DNA from 3 places in the Sporosarcina sp. FSL K6-3508 genome. Region 1 is predicted to be linked to each of the others. Evidence: riboswitches for the same ligand, from Rfam matches in the RefSeq annotation. Region 1 holds a riboswitch; each other region holds the start of a gene.
What was found. A riboswitch is a leader RNA that binds a small molecule or an ion and turns the genes downstream of it on or off. The one in region 1 is predicted to bind cobalamin.
Positions count from the first base shown of each region.

Region 2: another riboswitch for cobalamin. It lies ahead of metE (5-methyltetrahydropteroyltriglutamate--homocysteine S-methyltransferase); the one in region 1 lies ahead of cobJ (precorrin-3B C(17)-methyltransferase).
Region 3: another riboswitch for cobalamin. It lies ahead of MKX97_RS02080 (ribonucleoside-diphosphate reductase subunit alpha); the one in region 1 lies ahead of cobJ (precorrin-3B C(17)-methyltransferase).

Region 1 covers NZ_CP152016.1:3,314,827-3,319,359, reverse strand. Annotated here, with positions in the region: gene MKX97_RS16510 (hypothetical protein) at 1-371, shown strand, start outside; gene MKX97_RS16505 (DoxX family membrane protein) at 644-1,189, opposite strand; cobalamin riboswitch at 1,503-1,679, shown strand; gene cobJ (precorrin-3B C(17)-methyltransferase) at 1,812-3,494, shown strand; gene cobK (precorrin-6A reductase) at 3,504-4,286, shown strand; gene MKX97_RS16490 (precorrin-8X methylmutase) at 4,276-4,533, shown strand, end outside.
Region 2 covers NZ_CP152016.1:2,364,524-2,369,056, forward strand. Annotated here, with positions in the region: gene MKX97_RS11630 (malate synthase G) at 1-1,183, opposite strand, end outside; cobalamin riboswitch at 1,541-1,675, shown strand; gene metE (5-methyltetrahydropteroyltriglutamate--homocysteine S-methyltransferase) at 1,818-4,112, shown strand; gene MKX97_RS11640 (Na+/H+ antiporter NhaC family protein) at 4,154-4,533, opposite strand, start outside.
Region 3 covers NZ_CP152016.1:439,410-443,942, reverse strand. Annotated here, with positions in the region: gene MKX97_RS02080 (ribonucleoside-diphosphate reductase subunit alpha) at 1-2,196, opposite strand, end outside; cobalamin riboswitch at 2,341-2,519, opposite strand; gene MKX97_RS02075 (alanine/glycine:cation symporter family protein) at 2,639-4,066, opposite strand; gene MKX97_RS02070 (glycerate kinase) at 4,170-4,533, opposite strand, start outside.

The DNA of each region.
Region 1 (4,533 bases):
CACAATATAGTGAAAAAACTAACGGAGAACCTTTTATGCTCTATCAAACAGAAGAAGGCTTTCCCTTTGGTATCGATCATGTGAAAAGAGGGTTAAGTACAGGTACAAGGAAATCCATTATTGCTGCATTCGATTTAGCCTATCAACAATTAGCTAAGGATTTGGGAAAAAGAGTCCCGAATTTTATAGTGCATGATGTAATAGAAACCATTGATCAGGTAGCTCTAAATGCGATTCTCAATATCGTAAACTCTATAGAATGCCAATACATTGTAGCAGTTCTAAAAGAAAAGATTCGAGATAATGAGTTAATACAAAGTTCAAATGTTGTAGTTACACTCTCTGAAAATGATAGACCCTTTAGAATTTAAATGACAGACAAAAGTTTTAGGGGAAATGTATTCAACTAGCCTCTATCATTTTGGTTCAAATTGGTTCAAGCATTATCATTTTCTATACTTCTTCATACAGTTTTATCCACTTGTTATTAAGTAGATTGTTGATATGAATGGTTTTCGATGGATTAGATATACTTAAATTATATAAGTATATTTCTCAAAACGTTAATATTGGGTTCACTTCAATTTTTACGATCTCTTCCCGAGTTTTCAGGAAGAGATTTTTTCATTTTCGACGTCTACCTTCATAACTTGTCATTTTTCACCCAAGGCGTACCAAGCATCGGCAATGCCCAGCGGTCGAGGCCATACCAGCCTGCTACTTTCCATGCGAGTACGAGCCAAGTTGCGAGAATGAACAATAGGGGGTTCGTGCTAAGAGTACCTGCAAACAGAAAACTGACATTCATGAATGCACCGAAGAAAGCAGCAATTCCTGTCAACAATCCGAAGATCAAACCGAGACCAACAAGCATCTCCCCATAGGCAACTATGAAACCGAATACCTTGGCGTTCGGCAAGACGACATTTTCCAGAAATGATGCATACCAGTTGGTCACATCTCCGCCTTCAGTCGATTTTTTAAGAGCGCCGCTTACAAATCCATGGATGGCGACACCTGCATTTTCACCGGTCCATGCATCGCTCATTGCTTTTCCCCAGCCAGCCTTCAACCAAGCAAATCCGACATAAACCCGAATGACTAACCAAATAAGTCCGGAGCGAGAATCGTTGAATAAAAACTGTGAAATGGGGTTCTCTGGTATTAGGATTGCTTTATTTTTCTTCATAATAACCACCTCCAATGAACAGTTTACACTACAACTTAATGCCTATCCAAAAAGTTCACAACCTTGTAATTAAAGAGTGTGAATAGTTTACGAAATGTATAAATATGCTTGACTTTGATGAGATGATTCTAAAATATAACAAAGTTATCCTGTACGTATCCACCTTGCTCATGATTGCGCTCATGATAAGTTTTGTATAGGAATAGAAATTACAATTATCCAAAGCGTTTCCAGAATCTAGTTTATGGATTCATAAATAAATCTAAAGGAAGTTTGTAGATTTAGAGATTGTATGTTATATTTATGAAAATTAAATAAACTAATTTAAATAAGTGCTCACATAGTGAGGTAAAAGGGAAACTAGTGAAAGTCTAGTACAGCCCCCGCTACTGTAAAGCTGATGAAATTACAATACCACTGAGAAATCGGGAAGGTGTAAGAGTAAAATGAAGCTTGAGTCAGGAAACCTGCTTATTTAAACGACACATACTTTTCGGAGGGAGAAGTATAGGCGGGACAATAAAATTAATTGTTTTATGTTTCAGTATGATTTCTATTATACTTTCACATGCCTACATTCCTTTGAAAAGGAGTGTAGGCATTTTTTATTTGGAGGGAAACCATGAAAAAGGGAAAAATTTTCGTCGTTGGATTCGGTCCCGGAGCTACTGAACATATAACAGGACGAGCATTAGAGGCGCTGCAAGAAAGTAATTATATTATTGGTTATAAAACGTACGTAGAGTTGATTAAGCATTTAGTAACAGCGAAGTCCATTGTTAGTACAGGCATGACTGAAGAAGTGTCACGTGCACAAGATGCTGTTAAGAAAGCGGAGGCTGGCGGTATTGTTTCAGTGATCTCGAGCGGTGATTCAGGTGCATACGGTATGGCTGGATTAGTTTATGAAGTGCTGATTGAAAAAGGTTGGACTGAAGCAGAAGGAATTGAAGTGGAAATTGTGCCAGGTATTTCGGCGATCAATTCATGTGCGAGCTTACTGGGCGCACCTGTCATGCATGATGCTTGTACGATCAGTTTAAGTGACCATTTAACACCTTGGACTGTTATCGAAAAACGTATTGAAGCAGCGGGGATGGCGGATTTTGTAGTAGCTTTATACAATCCGAAAAGTGGACGTCGGACGCGTCAAATTGTAGAGGCACAAAGGATTTTACTGAAATATCGTTCCCCTGATACACCTGTAGGGCTAGTGAAAAGTGCTTATCGTGAAAATCAACATATTGTCCTGACAACATTAGCGGAAATGCTAGAGCATGATATCGGGATGTTGACTACTGTTATTATCGGTAACTCTTCGACTTTCTTTTATGATAATAAAATTATTACTCCGAGAGGATATCAACGTAAGTATACATTAGGGGAAGGTAAACAAAGTTTAAAACCGCACCAGCGTTTGAAAAAGGAAGCGGAACCATGGGCGCTTGATCAAGAAACTGGGGAGGCGCAGTCCGGTCATGAAGAAATTATAAGTAAGAAACCAGAGCACACACCAATGCCAAAACAGGCAGAAGTGGAACGGTCAGAACCAGCACCGGAACAAAAGGTTCAGTCATTGGATATGGCTTTAAAAGCACTATCTATGGTGACGAAAGAGGAAGTGGAAAACCCTTTTTTGGTGAGACAGCCGATTGAAGATATCTTTGAGTTTTCCGTTTCACCAGGCGTTGCCAACAAACTGATTACAGCAGAACAAATGCGTGTATTGGCTGAAGTCGTTGGTGAGAAAGGTACCTTGGAATATACTCCAAACCATCATTTCGTAGTAAAGGTTACGACAGATGACCCTGAAGCGATTGTTGAAAAGCTAGAACACATTAACTTGACTGTTATGCCGGCAGGGGAAGTCTTAAAAGTCAAAGCTTGTGATTTTTGCTATGGGGAAAAGGCGGATTCTATCCCATACGCGGAAGAAATCGCAGCGAAGTTTGAAGGGATGAAGCTTCCGAAGCAGTTGCATGTCGGATTCAATGGATGCGGGATGGCGTGTTATCGCCCGGTGTTCGATGATATCGGCATCGTTTATCGGAAGAAAAAATTCGATTTATTTATTGGAGCGAAGCCGGTTGGTCGTACTGCTCATGCGGCTCAGCCGGTTGCAGAGGGAATTGAACCGGAAGATTTAATTCCGCTAGTAACAAAAATTATAGAAGAATACGAACAAAATGCGCATCCTAACGAACGTTTCTTCAAGTATTTCAAACGTGTTAAAAAAGTTTTGAATTATGACTATTACGATATGAGCTGCAAGATTGAAGTAGAGCCAGCACCTTGCGGGGACTAGGAGGAAACTATGATTTTATTTTTAGCAGGCACTAGCGATGCTAGAGCTCTAGCCATTCATTTACAGGGTCTTGGCTATCCTTTAATCGCCACGGTCGTTACCGAATCTGCAGCTGAAAGTTTAAAAGCAAATGATCTTTCCTATCTGGTAGGAAGACTAACAGTGGAGGACATGATCGCGCTAATCCAGAAGCATGAGATGACTTGTGTCGTCGATGCCAGCCATCCTTACGCAGAAGAAGCATCGAAAACCGCAATGGAGGCAGCAAGAGTATGCGGGATTCCATATATTCGCTATGAGCGGCCAAAAGAGGAGTTTGTTTCTCCTCTGATTACCGAGGTTGAGAGTTATGAAGACGCTGCTAAACTTGCTCAAACGCATAAAGGGACAGTTATGTTAACGACAGGCAGTAAGACATTGGAAGTATTTGCGAAGTATTTATTGCGTGACGAAATTCGGATGCTTTGCAGAATGCTGCCGAATGTAGGGAATATGGAGAAATGCGATAAGTTAGGAATTAAACAAAAAGATATCATCGCGATTCAAGGACCTTTTTCCGAATCACTCAATAAGGCTTTATGCGAGCAGTATGACGTGACGTTAATGATCACAAAAGAAAGCGGTAAAGTAGGTTCTGTCGATGAAAAAATAACGGCGGCTCTGGACTTGGAGATCCCTGTCATTCTGATTAAACGACCAAAGGTTCAATATGAAAATTTCTGTACGTCTTTCGAAAAAGTTACTCAACTATTAGGAGGTTTTATTGATGAAAAATCCAAACATGAACTTTAATACAAAATTCACGCCACTGACTGTAGATCCAGATAAAATTTACGACCATAGTTTCGCGATTATCAAAGAAGAAATGGGAGATCACCCGTTTACAGATGAACAATGGATGGTTGTTCGCCGAGTAATCCACGCTTCAGCAGATTTTGAATTAGGACGCAGCATGATTTTTACACCGGATGCTCTTGAAGCAGGTATTGAATCAATTTTAGCAGGCCGTCATGTAGTGGTGGACGTGCAGATGATTGAG
Region 2 (4,533 bases), 950 kb from region 1:
GCTTAACGATATAAATTGAACCATGTCTGGAGTTTTTGAACTCTGCATCATCTTTCAGATTATGTGTTGCAATCAACGAAGTTACGACACCATCTAAAATTCCTTCAGGTACTTCGTTGCCGTTTTCATCTAAAATCGCATTATTTGTCATCAAATGACCTACGTTACGGACGAACATTAATGAACGGCCGTGTAGCGATAGCTCTTTGCCGTCTGGTGTTTTGTATGTGCGGTCAGGATTCATTCTTCGAGTGACCGTCTTGCTGCCTCGTTTGAACGATGCTTCCAGATCACCTTTCATCAAACCTAACCAGTTGCGGTAGACCCCCACTTTATCTTCAGCATCTACTGCTGCGATCGAGTCTTCACAGTCCATCAACGTAGAAAGTGCTGCTTCCAAAATCAAGTCTTTCACACCCGCCGCATCGTCTTTCCCAATTGGATGGTTTCGATCGATTGCAATTTCGATATGCAATCCGTTATTCGTCAACAAGACAGCGGAAGGTGCGTCTTCCGAACCGTTAAAGCCAGCCAGTTTAGAAGCATCTTTCAAGCCTGTTTTATTGCCATTCTGAAGTGTCACTTCAAGTTTTCCACTAACGTTTGCATACGCTGTGGCGTCTGCATGTGTCCCTTCCGCAAGCGGTGCTGCTTGATCTAATAACTCTTTTGCAAAGTTGATAACTTTCTGTCCTCGGATCGGATTGTACTGTACGCCAGCTTCAGCTCCACCTTCATCACTGATGACATCCGTTCCGTACAATGCATCATATAGACTTCCCCATCTTGCGTTTGCCGCGTTCAACGCATAGCGGGCATTGTCGACAGGCACGACCAATTGGGAGCCTGCTTGAATAGCGATTTCATCATCGACATTGGAAGTTGTCACTTGGAAGTCCTCAACAATCGGTTCCAAATAGCCAATTTCCTTTAAAAATTCTTTATAGTTAGCAGAATCTGCTGTTTCTTTATTGTTTTGATGCCATTCATTGATCTTTTTTTGCAATTCGCTTCGTTTCTCTAACAGCGCTTTGTTTTCAGGAGCAAGTTCATGAATGAGCGAATCAAAGTTTGTCCAAAATTGTTCTTTTTGGATTTCTAAGCCTAATAGAACTTCCTCATTAACAAAGTTGTATAGTTCTTTTGCGACTTGCAGCTTGCCTACTTTTTCATAATTTGTCATAGAATAAAGCCACCCCTTAAGTTTTTTTGCGCTGCTCTGTTGTATAACATACAGCGATAAACACGATTCTTCCTCAATTGATCATAGGTGCCCCCACAGCCAATAATCAAGATTTCTTCGTATGAATGACGATTCATGTCCTAATTTGAAGTCGTGTTATTACTTATCATACCTAAACTCTATAAAACTTTCAACAGAATTGTGTAAATTTTCACACCTTCTTTTTTGAAAGAGAATTTGTTACTTTTGTACAGTTATATAACAGATGACAAAAAAAGAGTATTGCTTAATTATCTATTTACCAGCAAGTTGACACTCAACGAACCTTATGATAGTTTTAGAGACAATCATCATGAATTGAATAGTTTGAAAACAGGTGAAATGATCATTGCTTTCATTTCTTAAAAGGGAATCCTTTTCTTGGAGCGGTCCCGCCACTGTGAAGACGTGCTTACGTCCAGCCAGATACCTGCCTGTTTTCATAACGCTTAATCCTACGGTGAATAGGGAGGTGTTAGACACACGGCAAACGATGCACGCTTATTTAGGCATGCATTTTACACATACGTGCATTTCTAACATTCTTTGTTAGGAATGCTTTTTTTATTGGATAAAATCATGAGGGGGAAATCAAATGGTAAAAAGCAGTATTGTCGGCTATCCTGTTATTGGCGAAAACCGGGAGTGGAAACGAGCGTTAGAAGCATTTTGGGCAGAAATAATTTCGGAAGAAGAACTTCTGCGGACAACAAAAGACATCCGTTTAGCCAACCTGAAGAAACAACAAGACGCAGGAGTAGACCGAATTGCAGTCGGCGATTTCACATTGTATGACCGGGTGCTCGATACATCCACAATGTTCGGAATCATCCCTTCACGCTATCATTGGAAAGGCGGTCAAGTGTCGATATCCACTTATTTTTCAATGGCACGCGGTAATGACGATGCTGTCGCTTCCGAAATGACGAAATGGTTCAACACGAACTATCACTACATTGTCCCCGAGTATGAAGGACAACGTTTTCAATTGACTGAGAACAAACCACTTACTGCATACCGCGAAGCAAAGAAAGAACTCGGTATCGAGGGGAAACCTGTTCTACTCGGCCCCTACACTTTATTGAAACTTTCTAAAGGGTATGAAGAAATAGACGTACCTTCTATCATTCTGCAATTGATTCCTCTTTATCAAAAGGTATTGCAAGAATTACAGGATGAAGGCGTTCAATGGGTGCAAATTGATGAACCAATTCTTTGCACTTCCATTTCTTCTGATGAAATGAAAACCGTAACTGAAATTTACTTGCAGTTAACAAAAAACATAAATAGCTTGAACGTTTTAGTGCAAACATACTTTGATTCAGTTGAGCACTATGAAGCAACACTTGCATTACCAGTAGCTGGAATTGGTCTTGATTTCGTGCATGGCGGTGTCAAAAACTTGGAAAACCTTAAGAAATACGGCTTCCCTGATGATAAAGTACTCGCTGCTGGTATTGTGGACGGTCGGAATATTTGGCGATCAGATTTGAACGTCAAGCTGTCATTACTAGGAAAGATTCAACAGCATGTAGAGTCCGGAAACGTTTGGATCCAGCCATCCAGCAGTCTGCTTCACGTACCCGTGACAATTCAGTCAGAGCAGAAATTAGATTCAACAATTAAGAATGCACTTTCATTTGCGGATGAAAAAATTAAAGAACTCAATGTACTGAAAGCTGCGTTGCAACAAGGTAAAGAAAGCGTCGCTTCAGATTTCAAACAAAATGAAGCCGCTCTTACTGCATTCAATCAACTCCCTGCCCGCAAACGCGAGGAGGTTCGACAAGCAAGTTCAGGCAGTACTTTGTCTGACAGCAAGCGGAATCTGCCGTTCGCAGAGCGGAAATTGAAGCAGCAAGAGAAGTTCCAATTACCTGTATTGCCTACAACCACAATCGGCAGTTTCCCCCAAACGCCTGAAGTACGTATAACACGTACAAAATGGAGAAAAGGCGAAATTACGGATCAGCAGTACAAAGACTTTGTAAAAGCGGAAATTAAGGAATGGATCCAAATCCAAGAAGAACTCGGACTTGATGTGCTCGTGCACGGGGAATTCGAACGGACGGATATGGTAGAATATTTCGGCGAAAAGCTGGATGGTTTTGTCTTTACGGAAAAAGCTTGGGTGCAATCCTATGGTTCCCGATGTGTGAAACCACCAATCATTTATGGAGATGTTGTATTTACGAAGCCGATGACGGTAGAAGAATCCGTATACGCTAAATCACTGACAGATCACGAAGTAAAAGGTATGCTGACCGGACCCGTGACGATTTTGAATTGGTCATTTGTTCGCGATGACTTGACCAGAGAAGAAGTGACCAATCAAATTGCTCTCGCACTGCGTAAAGAAATCGAGTCGCTTGAAGCAGCAGGTATCCATATGATCCAAGTAGATGAACCGGCACTTCGAGAGGGGCTCCCATTAAAGCAATCCGAATGGAATCATTATCTCGACTGGGCTGTGAATGCTTTCCGTGTTGCTACAGCTTCCGTTGAGGATACGACGCAAATTCATACACATATGTGCTACTGTGATTTCAATCATTTCATTGAAGCAATCAGTGCGCTGGATGCGGATGTTATTTCCATCGAAACGTCACGCAGTCATGGTGATTTGGTGGAATCTTTCAAAGAATATCATTATGACAAAGGAATTGGACTTGGCGTTTATGACATCCATAGCCCGCGCGTTCCGGCTGTTGAAGAAATGACGGAAATCATCAATAAAGGTTTGGAAGTGCTAGAACCTTCACAGTTCTGGATCAATCCCGACTGTGGTTTGAAAACAAGAAAACGCGAAGAAACAGTTGCCGCATTGAAACATATGGTCATCGCCACGGAACAAGCACGTGAGCGTTTAGGTGTTTCTGCAGTAAAATGATAAAAGAGCAGATCCGTTATTTCGGATCTGCCCTTTTCGTTTTATAATACCATTGCTGCAATTACACCAAAGATTAGTAGAGGGATATTAAAGTGAAGGAATGTCGGCACACATGTATCCCAAATGTGATGATGCTTACCGTCCGCATTCAGACCCGAAGTTGGACCAAGTGTACTGTCTGAAGCCGGTGAACCAGCATCTCCAAGCGCCCCTGCCGTACCAATCAAAGCCGCCGTCGCGAGTGGCGAAAAGCCGACTGCCATACAAATCGGAACGAATAATGCAGCTATAATCGGGATCGTACCGAATGAAGAACCAATCCCCATCGTAATCAATAAACCGACAAGCAGCATGATAAATGCGATCATCATTTTATTGTCACCTAATATACCTGTTGCCGAATCAACCAGACTTTCTACCG
Region 3 (4,533 bases), 750 kb from region 1:
GATTTCAGAAGCTGTTGACCGCATATAATACGTTGTTTTCATACCGGATTTCCATGCTTGCATGTGCAAATCAAGCAGGACAGATGCCCGGATGGAATTCGGTACGTAAATATTGAATGAAATCGACTGATCGATATGTTGCTGGCGTGCGGCGTTTTGTTTAATTGACCAGCGCTGATCGACGATATACGCGGAACGGCGGTAGATATCATACGTGTTATGGTCCAAATCGGGTGCGATGACCGGCAATTTATAGTCTTTTTTCTCTTCATGATAGAACGGCTTGAAAACCGGGTCGATCGAAGCAGTGGAGCCCGCTATAACAGATGTCGAACTATTCGGCGCGACAGCCATCAAATAGCCATTGCGCATTCCGTTGATTGCTACGTCCATACGTAGCTCCCGCCATTTGTTCGAGTCGTATTCGCGTTGCTCGAAGTACTCCCCTGTCTGCCAATCGGAGCCTTCAAACAATGGATATGCGCCTTTTTCCTTCGACAGTTCCATCGACGCTTTGATCGTCAGATATGCAATGTTTTCGTAAAGTTCATCTGCATACTCCACAGCCTCGTCGGATTCCCACTGAATATTTTTCAATGCCAATAAATGATGCCAGCCAAATGTACCAAGTCCGATACCACGGTAACGCGCATTCGTACGTTGTGCCTGTACCACCGGAATTTTGTTTTGATCGATGACATTATCGAGCATTCGCACTTGGATCGTAATCAGGCGATCGAGCACGTTCGCCATCACCGCTTTTCCTAAGTTAATGGAAGATAGATTACAAACAACGAAATCGCCCGGCTTTGTGCGTGTAACGACCATATCGTCTTCCAATGAAACCGATTCGAATGTGGTAGCCGACATATTTTGCAAAATTTCTGTACACAAATTACTAGAATAAATAATTCCCTCATGTTTATTCGGGTTCATCCGGTTCACTTCATCGCGGTAAAACATGAATGGTGTGCCTGTTTCCAGTTGGCTGCGCAATACACGTTTCATGATTTCAATCGCAGATACCGTTTCGCGTGATAACTCCGGATTATTGACACATTCCTCATACTTCTCACGGAACGAGCCGGCTCCTTTTGTCTCATCATAAAAGTCTTCCAATGAATAACCCATCTTCGTCCGTACTTCATGCGGGTCGAATAAATGCCAGTCTTCGCGCGATTCCACTTTCTCCATGAACAGATCCGGCAAGCAAACGCCTGTGAAAATATCATGTGCACGCAAACGATCGTCACCGTTATTCAGCTTCAAATCGAGGAATGTAAAGATATCTTTATGCCACACATCCAAGTACACCGCTACCGCACCCTGTCTTTGACCGAGCTGATCGACGCTGACTGCCGTGTTATTCAACTGCTTGATCCATGGCAGCACGCCGCTTGAAGCACCTTCAAATCCTCGGATAGATGCACCGCGTGAACGGACTTTCCCCATATAGACGCCAATTCCGCCGCCGAATTTCGATAAGTTCGCAATATCCGTATTGCTGTTGTAAATGCCCTGCAAGGAGTCATCCACTGTGTCGATGAAACAGCTGGATAACTGACCGTGCATCTTCCCTGCATTCGACAGAGTCGGAGTTGCAACCGTCATGTAAAGATTGCTCATCGCCCAGTATGCTTCCCCAATTTTATGGATGCGCTCTTCCGTTTCATCCTGCATCAATGTCATCGCGATGACGAGCCAGCGTTCTTGCGGCAGCTCTACCGGCTGCTTGGAGAAGTTTACTGTGACATAGCGGTCCACCAATGTTTTCAATCCAATATAAGTAAATAAAAGGTCGCGGGTCGGCTCCAGTAAACGGCCGATTTCGTCGAGTTCTTCACGGCTGTACTTCTCCGTCAACACCGACGTATAGAGCCCTTGCTCCACCAAGCGTTCTACATTTTTCGCAAAGTCAGTATAAACATCTGCGCCACGCAGCGCTTTTTGCTTCGCATACACATCATATAGATAAATCCGCGCGGCCACGAACGTCCAGTAGGTATTCGCTTCATCGATTCTGCTCAGTGATTCCAAGACCATCGCATTCGTCCAATCCGTTGCTGAACTTTCCGGATGCCGCTCTTGATATCGCCGGCTCGCTTCGACTAATGGCTCAACTTCCTGTTTCCCGAACTCTTCCTGTAGATTTTCCATCAATAAATCAAGACCGACTGTTTCATGAATAATAGCCATTAATATCCGCTCCCTCAAAAATAATAAAAAATAAAAAAAGACTCCCGATCAATCGGGAGTCGTCATGTGACGGATGGTAGTAAGCGGAAAACGACAGGCAAACAAAAACCTCTGCGTTTCGCTTCCACTCTCCAACCCCGAAGAATGTATCGCATGATGAATGGCAGGTCTCCTGGCTGGCATGTCTCTCTTCTGTCCATCCTTCCCGCCTAAGGCAGTGGATAATTACGGACAGTCGTCAATACCATCAGTTGCGGGGGCAGCTCCGTTTTTAGCGGATTCCCTTTTAAACCGTTATCGGTACCGATTCATCAAAATACTATATATAGTGTCTTATGTACAAGTTATACCCTAACATGTTGTGTGTAAACTGTAAAGAACTAAAAAAGGTCGCAGTTCAGAATTGGACTTCTGAACTACGACTTTATTGTTTCAGCGGAACTCACCCACGCAATCGATCTTCTGGATCCGTAGGGGTTTCCTCCCAACATTCCGCGCCTTTTAGGCCAGGAATGCTTTCGGCTTTGAATACTGGATTTTTCCCTTGGCGTCTTTGAGCAGTGAAGTCGTCGAGGACTTGAAAAGCCACTTTTCCGAGAAGTAGGATGACGATCAGATTCAGGATTGCCATTACACCCATGAAGAGATCGGCCATATCCCATACGACTTGTACTTTTGCTACTGCACCGAAAAACACCATGCCTAGGACTAGAATCTGATAAAGCACTTTCCATCCTCTGCCCGCGTGAATGAACTCGATATTCGTCTCACCGTAATAATAATTACCGATGACAGAACTGAATGCGAAGAACATGATCGCGACCGCAATGAAATACGGAGCCCATGCCCCGACATGCACTGCCATCGATGCCTGCGTCAGCAAAATTCCATCCGTTTCACCAGACTGATATAGTCCGCCAAGCAAGATGATGAATGCCGTAGCCGAACAAATTATAATCGTATCGAAAAATACACCAAGACTCTGTACGAGCCCTTGTTTTGCCGGGTGTGAAACATTGGCTGTCGCAGCAGCATTCGGCACACTACCCATACCGGCTTCATTGGAGAATAGTCCTCGGCGAACCCCTTGCATGATCGCCATCCCAATTCCACCGCCCGCAATTTCCTTGATGCCAAATGCATGTTCAACAATCAACATGAACATGGCAGGAACCTGCGTAATATTCATGACAACGATAAACAACGCAACCAGAATGTAGAATACTGCCATCACGGGAACAATCGTCTGCGTCACTTTGACAATGCGCTGGACACCGCCGAAGATGATGATGGCTGTAAGTACTACCAATCCGAGACCGACACCCCAATCTGGAATACCGAAAACATTCATGAAGGATTGGCTGATCGTATTGGATTGTACTGCGTTGAAAATGAAACCGAAACATAGTGTCAACAAAATAGCAAAAGCGATTCCTAGATTCCGCTTTCCGAGCGCTTTCTGCATATAATACGCTGGTCCACCGCGGAACGTCTCACCATCTTTTACTTTATACACTTGCGCGAGCGTACTCTCGATGAATGCGGTCGCCATTCCAATGATCGCAATAATCCACATCCAAAACACCGCGCCGGGTCCACCAATTCCAATTGCAAGGGCGACCCCTGCCACGTTACCAGTCCCGACACGCGAAGCCGCACTGATGGTGAACGCCTGGAAAGGTGAAACTCCGTCATTCCCTTCCTTCTTTTCCACGATCAAACGAAACATTTCACGGAACAAACGCACTTGTACAAATTTCGTGCGAATCGTAAAATATACCCCAGCTGCGAGTAAAAGTCCTATTAAGATATACGTCCAAATAAAGTTATTCGCCGGTCCTACCAGCCAGTCCAAAGCATTTTGAAACATCTGACCACCTCCTTGTTTATCTATACCCTGCTAACTATCCGAATACGCATCGCAAAGCAAATAATCTCGCACTGACGAAACCGGATTTTATCAGTATACTATATCACAAGAATAAATCGCTGTTTTTTATTTCTGACATCAAATGGGCAGTCTCCCTGCAGAGCAGCCCGGATGCATTCGCCATCAACTCAACCAGCGTCTTACTGCCGTCATCTAGAGTACGCAGTTCAGAAAACCACTCTCTCAATTCCCCGCATGCATTATCTTCAATCGCTCCTGAAATGACGAAGACAGGAACTCCGCAAGCTTTCGCTGACTTCGCAACTCCCAGCAATGCCTTGCCATCCAGCGTCTGGCGATCCGTCTTGCCCTCGCCCGTCAAAATGAAATCAGCAGACTGTATATGCTTTGCGAATTCAATGGCCTCCAACACTACTTCAATCCCGCTTTCTAATCGCGCCCCGCAA